3 regions of the Streptomyces asiaticus genome follow, and region 1 is predicted to be linked to each of the others. Evidence: riboswitches for the same ligand, from Rfam matches in the RefSeq annotation. Region 1 holds a riboswitch; each other region holds the start of a gene.
What was found. Region 1 has a riboswitch for S-adenosylmethionine ahead of KHP12_RS08850 (glutathione S-transferase C-terminal domain-containing protein). Riboswitches for the same ligand answer to the same signal wherever they lie in the genome.
Positions count from the first base shown of each region.

Region 2: another riboswitch for S-adenosylmethionine. It lies ahead of thrC (threonine synthase); the one in region 1 lies ahead of KHP12_RS08850 (glutathione S-transferase C-terminal domain-containing protein).
Region 3: another riboswitch for S-adenosylmethionine. It lies ahead of KHP12_RS36275 (aminotransferase class V-fold PLP-dependent enzyme); the one in region 1 lies ahead of KHP12_RS08850 (glutathione S-transferase C-terminal domain-containing protein).

Region 1 is NZ_JAGSHX010000006.1:341,252-345,545, reverse strand. Features, by position in the region: gene KHP12_RS08855 (Mut7-C RNAse domain-containing protein) at 1-580, shown strand, start outside; gene KHP12_RS08850 (glutathione S-transferase C-terminal domain-containing protein) at 704-1,549, opposite strand; SAM riboswitch class IV at 1,895-2,041, opposite strand; gene KHP12_RS08845 (PP2C family protein-serine/threonine phosphatase) at 2,166-3,314, opposite strand; gene KHP12_RS08840 (Fpg/Nei family DNA glycosylase) at 3,400-4,188, shown strand; gene KHP12_RS08835 (CU044_5270 family protein) at 4,253-4,294, opposite strand, start outside.
Region 2 is NZ_JAGSHX010000006.1:4,071,773-4,076,066, forward strand. Features, by position in the region: gene KHP12_RS24550 (cold-shock protein) at 284-490, opposite strand; gene KHP12_RS24555 (MoaD/ThiS family protein) at 899-1,177, opposite strand; gene thrC (threonine synthase) at 1,174-2,466, opposite strand; SAM riboswitch class I at 2,485-2,626, opposite strand; gene KHP12_RS24565 (glucosyl-3-phosphoglycerate synthase) at 2,817-3,764, shown strand; gene KHP12_RS24570 (alpha,alpha-trehalose-phosphate synthase (UDP-forming)) at 3,987-4,294, shown strand, end outside.
Region 3 is NZ_JAGSHX010000006.1:6,674,368-6,678,661, forward strand. Features, by position in the region: gene qcrB (cytochrome bc1 complex cytochrome b subunit) at 1-46, shown strand, start outside; gene trpD (anthranilate phosphoribosyltransferase) at 224-1,297, shown strand; SAM riboswitch class IV at 1,491-1,609, shown strand; gene KHP12_RS36275 (aminotransferase class V-fold PLP-dependent enzyme) at 1,812-3,242, shown strand; gene KHP12_RS36280 (Lrp/AsnC ligand binding domain-containing protein) at 3,785-4,066, opposite strand; gene KHP12_RS36285 (rhomboid family intramembrane serine protease) at 4,063-4,294, opposite strand, start outside.

The sequences.
Region 1 (4,294 bases):
GGTGAACGGCGAGGAGGCCGCCGTCTCGCGGGTGCCGGGCGCGGGGGAGACCGTGGAGGTCCAGCCGGTCGTCCGCCCCCAGCGGGTCCCGGGCGCGCCGCTGCGCTTCCTGCTCGATGTGCACCTGGGCACCCTCGCGCGGCGGCTGCGGCTGCTGGGCGTGGACGCCGCGTACGAGAGCGAGGACATCGGCGATCCCGAGCTGGCCGCGCGCTCCGCCGCCCAGCGCCGGGTGCTGCTCTCCCGCGACCGGGGGCTGCTGCGCCGTCGCGAGCTGTGGGCCGGGGCGTACGTCTACAGCGACCGCCCCGATGAGCAGCTGCGCGACGTCCTCGGCCGGTTCACCCCGAGCCTGGCACCCTGGACCCGCTGCACCGCCTGCAACGGGCCACTGGAGGACGCCGACAAGGAGACGGTCCGGGAGCGGCTCCAGCGCGGCACCCGGCGCACCTACGACGTCTTCGCGCGCTGCACGGTCTGTGAGCGGGTCTACTGGCGCGGCGCCCACCACGCCCGTCTGGAGGCCATCGTGGCCGGGGCGATGGGCGAGTTCGGCGACGCGCGGGCCGCGCTGTCCTGAGCGCCGGGCCGTGCGCCGCGCCGCCGAGCGGCGCCAACGGCCGCGGCGGGGGAGCACACTGGAAATCGTGTCCGCCCGCCTGACGCCGCACCGTGACGCCCCTCAGGACACCTCGACGTAGACTCAGGACACCTCGTCCTGGAGGGCCTCCGGAAGCGTGGTGTGGAACGCCGGATGGGCGTGCAGCCGCCGCACATAGGCGCGCAGCCGCCCATGGCGGGAGACCCGGTCGGCCGCGTCGGCGTCCAGGAGGGGCCGGTGCTCGGTGTCGAGTTGGACCAGGGCCACCCACAGGTCCACATCGGCGGCGGTCAGCTCCTCGCCCAGGGCGTACGGCGCGGCCGTCAGCCCGCGGTCGAGCCGGCCGAGGGCGGTCAGCAGCCGCTCCAGCGCCGCGTCCCGGCACTCCGCCTCGGCAGCCGTCCCGGCCTGCCGGGCGGCGTGGGTGATGTCCGCGTCGAGCAGGTCCCGGAGGGCGTCGATGTCCGTGGCGAGGGCCGCCGGGCGCAGCCGGGGGCGTCCGGTCCCGCTGTCGTCGCTGAGATGGCCGGCGAGGTCGCGCAGGATGTCGGGCGTGTGATTGCTGACGACACGTCCGGTCCAGCCGTCGCACAGCGCGGGCGCGTCCACCGGTCCGCTGTAGCGGTGCCAGGTGGCCTCGTAGGCCCCGCGCAGCGCGGCGTACGCCTCGGGGGTGTCCTCCGGGAGCCCGACGAGGGTGGTGGCCACGGTGTCCCGCAGCCCGAGCAGATCGAGGGTGATGGAGACGCGCAGTGAGAGCGGACAGCTCGCGGAGAGGTAGAGCCGATAGCGATGCGGCACCGGATAGAAGCCACCGGCGAGGTCGACGCCGATGCGGCTGCGGAAGCGGTGCGGAGGCGCGGGCGGGGCGATCCGGGGGCGGGGCGAGCAGGGGTCGGGGTCGAGAAGAGCGGCAGGACCTGAACTGACCGGAAACGTCTCGGACATGGCTCTCCAAGGCAGTGGCGGAAGCCCCGGCCACCGCCGGTCGAGGGCGGCGCCGGTGGCACGACGGAGGGGAAGCCCGCGCGGGGCACCCGCCGGGGCGGGGCCGGGACACACCCGACCCCGGCGCGCGGGGCCGCGCTCGGTGACCGTGTCGACTCGGGCCGACTCAGAGAGCTGGACTGGAGGCGCTACAGATGCGCAGCAGATCGATATGCAGCCGTCTGGTCAGGAGGCGGAGCCGGCGGAGCGGGGACAACGGACGGGAACGCCGGCGGACGCCGTCCCCGTGGCTGTCGGTCCTGGGCATCTCCACCGATCCCATCATCGGGGGCTCGCGAGGCAGCGAGACCGCGCTTGTCCCGTCCACGCCGACGGAACCTGGTCGTCACCCGGGGGCACCCCGTCGCGGGAGAAGGGTTGCCTGTCAACGAGCCGGGGCCGATGACCCACCTGAGCGGGGGTTCCGCACGGTGGGCGCTGACAATCGTGACCGTCCCTGACAGTGTCGTCGCGCTCCGCGAGGGCGTCAACCCATGCCGAAGCGGCCAACACCGGCCGACCGTACGGCGGATGTACGGCGCCGTGGCACAACGGGCTCAGAGGTGGTGCGAACGGCTCAGCGGAACGGCCGGTCCGCGCCGCCGGTGTCCCGCTCGATGAGGACCATGGCCGCGTCGTCCGTCAGCCGTCCCTCGGTGTGCCGGACCAGGGCGTGGCGCAGCCCGTCCAGGTACTCGGACGGGGTGGCGCAGTCCAGCGTCTCCATGGCCCGCTGCAGCGGAAAGAACTCGTCGTAGTCGTTGCGGGCCTCGATCACCCCGTCGGTGTGCAGCAACAGCCGGTCACCGGGCAGGAACGGAAAGGTCTCGACGCCGATCGCGGGAGGGCCGAGGAACTCCTCGAGGCCCAGCGGCGGCAGCGGGCGCGCCGGGTCCAGGGAGCGCACCTCGCCCTCGTGCATCACCAGGGGCGGCGGATGGCCGCGGTTGATCAGCCGCACCAGCGAATCGTCCGTCACCACCTGGGCGAGGAGCACGGTGACGAACTGCTCCTCGAGCTCCCGCGGATCCTGTAGCTGGGAGCGGTCCAGCAGCTCGTCCTCGCGCGCCAGCGCGGCCGCACAGCGGTGCATCACCTCGGCGAGGTCCTGCTCGTAGTGCACCGCCTCCCGGAAGGCGCCCACGACGGCCGCGGCGGACCGCACCGCGGCCAGCCCCTTTCCCCGCACATCGCCGACGATCAGCCGCACTCCGTAGCGGGTGCACATCGCCTCGTAGAGGTCCCCGCCGATCTGCGCACCGCGCTCGGCCGCCAGATAGACGCTGGCGGTGTTCACCACGCCCATCCGGGCGGGCAGCGGCCGCAGCACCACGTTCTGGGACACCTCGGCGATCCGGCGGACATGGGCCAGCTCGCGGTCCCGGCGCACCCGCACCGCGCAGGTCGCCACGCTCGCCACCGCCACCACCAGCAGGGCCAGCAGATTGGTGTACAGCTGCGGGGTGCCCCAGGCGTCGTTGTGGATGGCGGTGATCGCGCTGACCACGCCCGCCAGGACCGCCACCCCGCCGGTGCCGACCGGCCCCATGGTCACCGCCGCCAGCGCCGGCGCCGGGGAGAGCAGGGGGCCGGTGTAGAGGGTGTGCGCGGGGGAGAGCTCGATGCCGAGTACCGCCGCCAGGACCAGGAACGGCAGACACCGTGTGATCGCGAACAGCGTCTGGCTGCGACCGCTCACCCCCTGGGCGGCGCGAATGAATCGCATGATGAGGTACTTTATCCGATGAAGACCCCCGAACGGGGGCGCTCTCCGCAACGCGCGACGGAAGCCCCGGGCGTAGCCTGACGCTATGCCCGAGCTTCCGGACGTCGAGGGGTTCCGGCGGACGCTCGCCTCCTGCGCCCAGGGCCGCCGCGTCGAGCGGGCGGAGGTGGCCGATCCGGGGGTGCTGCACGGGGTGACCGCGCAGCGGCTGAAGCGCGACCTCAAGGGCCGCCGCTTCGCGGCACCGCGCCGCCACGGCAAGTGGCTGATCGCCCCCACCGACGGGCCCACGGTCGTGCTCCACTTCGGCATGACCGGGCGGCTGGTCTGCGGGGCGGACTCCGAACCGGCCGGCCGGTTCCAGCGCGTGGCCTTCGACCTCGACGACGGCCACCGCCTCGGCTACGAGGACCAGCGCAAACTCAAGGGCATCTGGCTCGCCGCCACCGACGACGACATCGACCGGATCATCGGCGACCAGGGCCCGGACGCGCTCTCGCTGAGCCGGGCCGAGCTGGACCGGCTGCTGGAGGGGCGGCGCGGACGCGTCAAGGCCACCCTGACCGACCAGGCCGTGATCGCCGGACTCGGCAATCTGCTCGGCGACGAGATCCTGTGGCACGCCCGGATCCATCCGCGGCGGCCGGTGAACGCGCTGACCGACGGCGAGCGCGATCGGCTGCACACCGCGCTGCGCGAGGTGCTGCGCGCCTCGGTACGGGCGGAGCGGGTACCGGACGACCCGGACTGGCTCACCGGGCGGCGTGACGATCCGGATCCGCACTGCCCCCGCTGCGGCAATCCGCTGCGCCGTGGCCGGATCTCCGGGCGGACCAGCCTGTGGTGCCCCCACTGCCAGCGGGAGGACGCCTGACGGCCGACCGGGCCGGCCGCGCCCCCGCGGCCCGCCCGCCCGCCCCTCCCGCCGTGGCCGGTGGTCAGGAGATGTAGGCCGTGTAGGACATCACATCGCCCGCCTT
Region 2 (4,294 bases), 3.7 Mb from region 1:
TCCGGACCGCGCTGGCGCCCGCGACGGACGACCTGCCTGCCGCGCGGTTCCTTACCCCGCATGGCCTGGCGGGCCTCACCGACCCGGTCCTTCTGTCACTCTCAACGTCAGAGTGCTAACGCCAATGATTAGCACTCGGACCCATCGAGTGCAAGCGGCATTGCACTCATGCGCCCTTGCGCCAAGCCGCTGATGATCAGCGCGGACACGCCGAAGGGTCCGTACCCTGTTCGGGGCACGGACCCTTCAGATTTGTTCGTTTCAGCTGCGTCGCGTCGGCGCGTCAGCCTACGGCCACGCGGACCATGTCGGCCTGCGGGCCCTTCTGACCCTGCGAGATCTCGAACTCGACCCGCTGGCCTTCCTCGAGGGTGCGGTACCCGTCCATCTGGATCGCGCTGTAGTGGACGAACACGTCCGCACCACCGTCGACCGCGATGAAGCCGTACCCCTTCTCCGCGTTGAACCACTTGACGGTGCCCTGAGCCATTCCTAACTCCCCTATTGCTGGCCCTTGCGCAGGACCGCACTCCGCGGACCCGGGTCAGACCTCACCCCCCGGATGTGGGGGGTGTGCGCCGGAACGCGTCGACCGCCGCTGAATGTATCCGTCCCAACGCCCTCTGCAACAGGTCAATCGGACGAGAATTCTGGGCACGGCCGAACGGTTAAAAGTGAGAAATTATGTGAAGTTCGGGCAAGCCGGGCCGGACACAAGGAACCAACCCGACAATTCGCGCTCACACTTTACGCACAACTTGACGAGTTCTCATATGTGGCTCCGACCCCGGAGCCGTCGGGGAATCCGGGCAACTGTATCGCGATTCCACACACGGAATCGCCCCGTCCGGTTGTCCCCGGACGGGGCGATGCCAAAGGTGAGGAGGGGGGCGCGAGGTCAGCAGCCGCCCGCGACCGCCGGGATGATCGAGATCCCGGCGCCGTCCGGGGTCGCCGTGGCCAGGCCGTCGGCGAAGCGGACGTCGTCGTCGTTGACGTAGACGTTCACGAAGCGGCGGAGCTTGCCGGTGTCGTCCAGGACGCGCGCCGAGATGCCCGCGTGGTTCTTCTCCAGGTCCGCCAGGACCTCGGCGAGGGTCGCGCCCTCGGCCGGGACCTCGGCCTGACCGCCGGTGTAGGTGCGGAGGATGGTCGGGATTCGGACGTTGACGCTCATGCGAGGCCAGCCTCTCGGAACGAGTCAAGGGTGGGGCGGATGATGGCGGAGGGACCCGTGGTGGGGGCCACCGCGTCGAGGGTCTTGAGGCCGTCGCCGGTGTTGAGCACGACGGTCGTCAGGGACGGGTCGAGCAGACCGTCCTCGATCAGCTTCTTGGTCACGCCGACGGTCACACCGCCCGCGGTCTCCGCGAAGATCCCCTCGGTGCGGGCCAGCAGCTTGATGGCGTCGACGATCTGCTCGTCGTTCACGTCCTCCACCGCGCCGCCCGTACGGCGGGCGATGTCCAGGACGTACGGGCCGTCCGCGGGATTGCCGATGGCCAGCGACTTGGCGATGGTCCGCGGCTTCTGCGGCCGGACGACGTCATGGCCGGCCTTGAAGGCGGCGGAGACCGGGGAGCAGCCCTCGGCCTGGGCGCCGAAGATCTTGTAGGGCCGGTCCTCGACCAGACCGATCGCGATCAGCTCCTTCAGCCCCTTGTCGATCTTGGTGAGCTGGGAGCCGGAGGCGATCGGGACGACGATCTGGTCCGGCAGCCGCCAGCCGAGCTGCTCGCAGATCTCGTACGCCAGGGTCTTGGAGCCCTCGCCGTAGTACGGCCGCAGATTGACGTTGACGAAGCCCCAGCCCTCACCCGCAGGGTCGCCGATCAGCTCGCTGCAGAAACGGTTGACGTCGTCGTAGGTGCCCTCGATGCCGACCAGCTCACCGCCGTAGACCGCGGCCATGACTACCTTGCCCGCCTCCAGGTCGTGCGGGATGAAGACGCAGGAGCGGAAGCCCGCGCGGGCGGCCGCGGCGCCCACCGCGCCGGCGAGGTTGCCCGTGGAGGAGCAGGAGAGGGTGGTGAAGCCGAAGGTGCGGGCGGCCTGGACGGCGATGGCGACGACCCGGTCCTTGAAGGAGTGGGTCGGGTTCCCGGAGTCGTCCTTGATGTGCAGCTCACCGGTGACGCCGAGCTCACGGGCGAGGTTGTCGGCCTTGACCAGCTGGGTGAAGCCGGGGTTCAGGCTCGGCAGATCCGCCACGTCCGCGGGGACGGGCAGCAGCGGGGCATAGCGCCAGATGCTGTTCGGACCGGCCTCGATCTGCCGGCGCAGCCCCTCCGGGTCGCCGGCCGGGAGCTCGTACGCGACCTCGAGGGGCCCGAAACAGGCCTCACACGCGAAGATCGGACCCAGCTCGAAGCGCTCACCGCACTCCCGGCAGGACAATGCGACGGCGGGGCCGAAGGCACCGGAGGTGGAGGAGGTCGTTGAGCTTTCTACTGACTGCACAGCCATGGATGGCGAGGCCCTTTCTCCTCATCTTCCTCGCGACGCATTTCGCCACGAGACGGAATTGGCACCTTCCCGAGCTGGGAGCCTCGCTGCGGAATGCGAGATCAGCTGGAGGGTTGCCGGGGCTTCAACGGGCCGTTCCCTCTGCCCCTCTGGATGAGCGGTATGGCACCGGGCGGACCCGGGGCGTTTGTCAGCACCAGCGTCGTCAGTACGTCGGTAAACGTCGAGGTCGACCCCGACATACGACGGCCATGTGCGTTGTTCAAGACTGTAACCGAAGGCCCGGATGGTTGAGGTAGCCGTCCGATGCGCGAGATGGGTCACAGCGACCACAACAGGGAGACACACAGGTGCTGGATGAGGTGGAGCGCTGGCTGAAGCGCCGCTCCTGGTCTGCCGACGACCGTCCGCTGGATCGCCTGCTGGCCGCGAAGCGGTCCGCGGCGACGACGGTGAGCGTGGTCCTGCCCGCCCTGAACGAGGAGGCCACGGTCGGCGAGATCGCCGACACGATCCGGCGTGAGCTGATGGGCGAGGCGATGCCGCTGGTGGATGAGCTGGTGGTGCTGGACTCCGGTTCCACGGACCGCACCGCCGAGGTCGCCGCGGCGGCGGGCGCCACCGTCGTCCCCCGCGACTCGCTGCTGCCCCGGCTGCCCGCGCTGCCCGGCAAGGGCGAGGTGCTGTGGCGGTCCCTGCTGGCCACCAGCGGCGACATCGTCTGCTTCATCGACGCCGACCTGCGGGAATTCGAACCGCGCTTTGTCTCGGGGATCATCGGTCCGCTGCTGACCGACCCCACGCTGCACCTGGTGAAGGGCATGTACGACCGCCCGCTCGGCGAGATGGCGGGCCAGGGCGGCCGGGTCACCGAACTGGTCGCCCGCCCGCTGCTGAATCTGCACTGGCCCCAGCTGGCCGGATTCGTCCAGCCGCTGGGCGGCGAGTACGCGGCGCGCCGCTCGCTGCTGGAGCGGCTGCCCTTCCCAGTCGGCTACGGCGTCGAGCTCGGGCTATTGGTGGACGCGCTGCACACGGTGGGGCTCGACGCGCTCGGCCAGGTGGACATCGGGGTGCGCAAACACCGCCACCAGGACGGGCAGGCGCTCGGCCGGATGGCGGCCGCGATCTACCGCACCGCGCAGCTACGGCTGGCCCGGGGCCACTTGGTGCGGCCGCGGCTGACCCAGTTCGACCGGGGCGAGAACGGCTTCGAGCCGCGCACCACGGCGGTGGACACCGAGGAGCGGCCGCCGATGATCGAGGTCCCGGAGTACACGGCGCGGCGCGCGGCGTGACGCCGGGCCGCGGCTGGGCGCCCACGGAGTGACGGCGGCTGGTCGCCCACGGCTCGGCGCCCGCGGCTCGGCGTCCGCGGAGGGTGGCGCCTCGGCGTCCACGGCTCGGCGTCCGCGCGGGATGGCGCCTCGGCGCTTACGTGGCCGGAACCGGAATAGCACCTACGGGGCAAGAAACCGTACGTACGTTTGCGCGGGGCCGCGTCTGGCTAGGCTCGCGACATGGCAGTTCCGCGCACCGCCCCGATCCTGGTCGCGTCCAACCGCGGCCCGGTCTCGTACACCCTGGCCGAGGACGGCTCGCTCACCGCCCGGCGCGGCGGTGGCGGGCTGGTCTCCGGGCTCAGCGCGATCGGCCCCGAGTCGGGCGGGGTGTGGGTGTGCGCGGCGCTCGGCAAGGGCGACCGCGAGGCGGCCCGGCGGGCCGGGGACAGCCATCTGAACCCCGGTGACACCGGCGGCCAGCAGGTGCGGATGCTCGACATCGCGCCGGACGTCTTCGCCGCCGCGTACAACGGCGTCGCCAATTC
Region 3 (4,294 bases), 6.3 Mb from region 1:
CCGCGAGGAGTACCACGAGATCACCAGCGGCCACGGCCACCACTGATCTCCCGGTAACCCTTCAGCGACCGGTTTCTTCATACAGCTACGCCACAGACCAGGGCCCCGGCCCGGACCGCACGGTCCGGCCGGGGCCCCGGCCGTGCGGCCGATAGGCTTGCGACGGGCCGCTGAAGTGCGCGGACCCCTTCCCTGCCCACCCCCACGGATCCAGGAGCGGACCATGGACGTTGTGACCCCCGCCGGAGGCGACAGCACCGCGACGGCCCGCACCTGGCCGGACGTACTGAGCTCGCTGATCGCCGGCCGGGACCTCGACGCCGAGGACACCGCCTGGGCCATGGACCGGATCATGCGGGGCGAGGCCACCGACGCCCAGATCGCCGGTTTCGCGATCGCGCTGCGCGCCAAGGGCGAGACGGTCTCCGAGGTGGTCGGTCTGGTGCGCGCCATGTACGAGCACGCCCGGGTGATCGAGGTGCCCGGGGCGACCGTGGACATCGTGGGCACCGGCGGCGACCGCGCCAAGACCGTCAACATCTCCACCATGTCCGCGCTGGTCGTCGCCGGTACCGGCGCGCGGGTGGTCAAGCACGGCAACCGTGCCGCGTCCTCCGCCAGCGGCGCCTCCGACGTGCTGGAGAAGCTCGGCGTCAATCTGGATATCACCCCCGAGCGGGTGGTCGAGGTCGCCGAGGAGGCGGGGATCACCTTCTGCTTCGCGGTGAAGTTCCACCCGTCGCTGCGGCATGTCGCCTCGGCCCGCCGCGAGCTGGGCGTCGCCACCCCGTTCAACCTGCTCGGCCCGCTGACCAACCCGGCGAAGGTCACCTCCCAGGCGACCGGGGTCGCCGACGCCCGTATGGCGCCCATCATCGCCGGGGTGCTGGCCGAGCGCGGATCCTCCGCGCTGGTCGTCCGGGGCGACGACGGGCTGGACGAGCTCACGGTGACCACGACCTCCCAGGTGTGGGAGGTCCGGGACGGCGCCGTGCGCCAGGAGACCTTCGACCCCCGGGACGTGGGCGTCGAGCGGGCCCCCGTGGAGGCCCTGCGGGGCGCGGATGCCTCGTACAACGCCGATGTGGCCCGCCGGCTGCTGGCGGGCGAGCGGGGCCCGGTCCGGGACGCGGTGCTGCTGAACTCGGCGGCGGCGCTGGTGGCGCTCGAGCGGGAGCCGGGGGACAAGCCGCTGACGGACCGGATCGGGGCGGGCGTGGCGCGGGCCGCCGAGTCGATCGACTCGGGCGCGGCGCGTGACGTCCTGGAGCGATGGGTCCGGGCCACCCACGCGTAGTGGGGCCCGGCGGGCCCTGGCGCCTGCGGCGGGCTGCTTTCCCCTCCCCGCCCCTTCCCACAACTGGGGCTCCGCCCCAGACCCCGGATCGGGGCTCTGCCTCTGTTTGCGCGGGTCCCTACGGCGCTCATGTCCTGTCCGGGATGCGGACAGGACATGAGCGCCGGCGTCTGACATGGCATACTCCTGCCCAGGTCACGAGCGACAGCGACTACGGCCCCGGCCCGCTGTCCGGCAACCCTCCGTCCGTGGCGGGGTGCCCCGGGTGATGACCAGGCCGCCAGGCAGCGAGGCCGGCGGCAAGCGCGGACCCCTCGCACTAGGGGTCCTGGTGGTCGAGGGAGTTCTTCCGTGATGCAGCGAATGCGCTAGGGCCGAGCGGCCCGTCTCTCCTCAATGTGCTCCGCGCGGTACAGCCGTGCGTCGAGCGATTTTCCGCGCCCTTACGGCCGGCCCGCCGCCGCCGTTTCCGTGCGCGTCACGCATTCCTCCGACCCCTTCGGGAGACCTCGCCATGTCCGCGCGCCCTGCTGCCACCGCCTCCGCACCTGCTTCCGTCTCCGCACCCGCTTCCGCCTCCGCACCTGCTTCCGTCTCCGCTGCCGCCGCCTGTGAGCCGCTGCCCGTGCTGGGCAGCGATGTCCTGGTGCCCCTGGTCACCGGCGGTGAGGTGACCTACGCGGCGCTCGACTACGCCGCCAGCGCCCCCGCGCTGCGGCGGGTCTGGGACGACATCGCCGCCTACGCGCCGTACTACGGCAGCGTGCACCGCGGGGCGGGCTACCTCTCGCAGCTGTCCACCGACCTCTTCGAGAACAGCCGTAAGGATGTCGCCGCCTTCCTGGGCTGCCGCGAGGACGACCAGGTCGTCTTCACCCGCTCCACCACCGATTCGCTCAATCTCCTGGCCGCCGTGGCGCCCCGGGGCACCGAGGTCTTCGTCTTCGAGACCGAGCACCACGCCTCGCTGCTGCCGTGGGAGCAGCGGGAAGACGTCACCGTCCGCTACCTCAGCGCCCCGCGCTCCCCGCGGCAGGCGGTGGAGACGCTGGAGAAGGCGCTCGCGGGGCGCGCCGGGGGCCCGGCGCTGGTGTGCGTGACCGGCGCGTCCAATGTGACGGGTGAGCTGTGGCCGGTGCGGGAGCTGGCCGCGGCCGCGCACGCCCACGGCGCCCGTATCGTCCTGGACGCCGCACAGCTGGCCCCGCACCACCCCGTGGACATCGCCGAGGCGGACATCGACTGGGTGGCCTTCTCCGGGCACAAGCTGTACGCGCCCTTCGGGGCCGGGGTGCTGGCCGGGCGGGCGGACTGGCTGCGGGAGGCCCGGCCGTATCTGGCGGGCGGCGGCGCCAGCCGTAAGGTCACGCGCAAGGAGGACGGCGGCGTCGACGTCGAGTGGCACACCACCGCCGCCCGGCACGAGGCGGGCTCGCCGAACGTCATCGGGGTCTACGCGATCGCGTCGGCGTGCAAGGCGCTGACCGAGGCCGGTTTCGAGGGCCTGGTCGCCCGTGAGCGGCAGCTGATCGAGAAGGTGCGGGCCGGGCTGGCCGAGGTGCCCGAGGTACGGGTGCTCTCGCTGTTCGGCGACGACGCGCCCCGGGTCGGTGTGCTGTCGTTCGTGGTGGAGGGCTGGAACAGCTCCCACTTCGCGGCGGCGCTCTCCGCGGAGTACGGCATCGGCGTGCGCGACGGTCTGTTCTGCGCCCATCCGCTGGTCCGCACCCTGCTGGACAGCGAGCCCGACGAGCCGGGCGAGTGCGGCGCGCCCGAGGCCGCGCCGGGGGAGCGGTCGCTGAACGCGATCCGGGTCAGCTTCGGGGCGGGCACCCCGGACGAGCATGTGGAGCGGTTCGTGGGCGCCGTGAAGGAGCTGGTGCGCGACGGCGCCCGGTGGAGCTACCGCACGGAGGACGGCCGCTGCGTCCCGGACCGCGGCTGAGGCCCAACGGGCCTCGTGGGGCCTTGGGCCCCTGGGCCCCCTGGGCCCCCTGGGCCCCCTGGGCCCCCTGGGCCCCCTGGGCCCCCTGGGCCCCCTGGGCCCCCTGGGCCCCCTGGGCTAAGAGTTCGGGAGCGCCGGGCCCTGCGGGGTGTCCGGGGGTTCTTCCCCTCCCCGCCCCTTCCCGCAACCAGGGGCTCCGCCCCTGGACCCCGCGATCAGCTGACCGCCTTGTGAGGGCAGGGGCCAGGGTGCCCGCGGGGCGGGCGGTGAGGGCGCGAACGCCCGCACCGGCGGGCTGATCGCGGTCGATTCGCCGACGCGGCGGATGACTGGGAGGGCGCCCGTGCGCTTCCGGGTCGTCCGGCTGGGGCCTGGGGCGGAGTCCCGGTTCCGCGGGGGTAAGGGGGCGGTCGCTGTCGTGGGTGGCGCGGGCGTCCGCGCGCATCCAGATGTCCGGCCGGGGTCTGGGGCGGAGCCCCAGTTGTGGGAAGGGGCGGGGAGGGGAGCAGCCCGCCGCAGGCGTCACGCGCCGCCGGACGCCCTCAGCCGTCCAGCCCGATCGCGAACGCCGCCTCCAGGTCGTGCTGCGAGTACGTCCGGAAGGCGATGTGAGTCTCGGTCGAGGCCACCCCCGGGAGCTTGCTGATCTGGCCCGTGATGATGTCCGCGAGGTCGTCGTGCCGCGCCACCCGCACCATCGCGATCAGATCGTGCGCGCCGGTGACCGAGTAGACCTCGCTCACACCCTCCAGCGCGGCGATCTTCTCGGCGGTCTCCGGGATCTGGTCCACGTTGGTCTTGATGAGCACGATCGAAGTGATCACGGCTGGCTTTCTCCCTCACTGGGCCTGGCTGCGCCGCCCACTCTAGCCGTCCGCCCGAACCGGGCCCACGCGTAGAGAAACCCGAGCGTGAAGCCCACGAGATGGGCGAGATAGGCGACGCCGGGGCGGTCGTCGGCCTGCCGGGCGGCCAGCCACTGGAGGGCCACCCAGAAGATCAGCACTGCCCAGGCGGGAAACCGCAGCGGGAGGAAGAGCAGGAACGGGAAG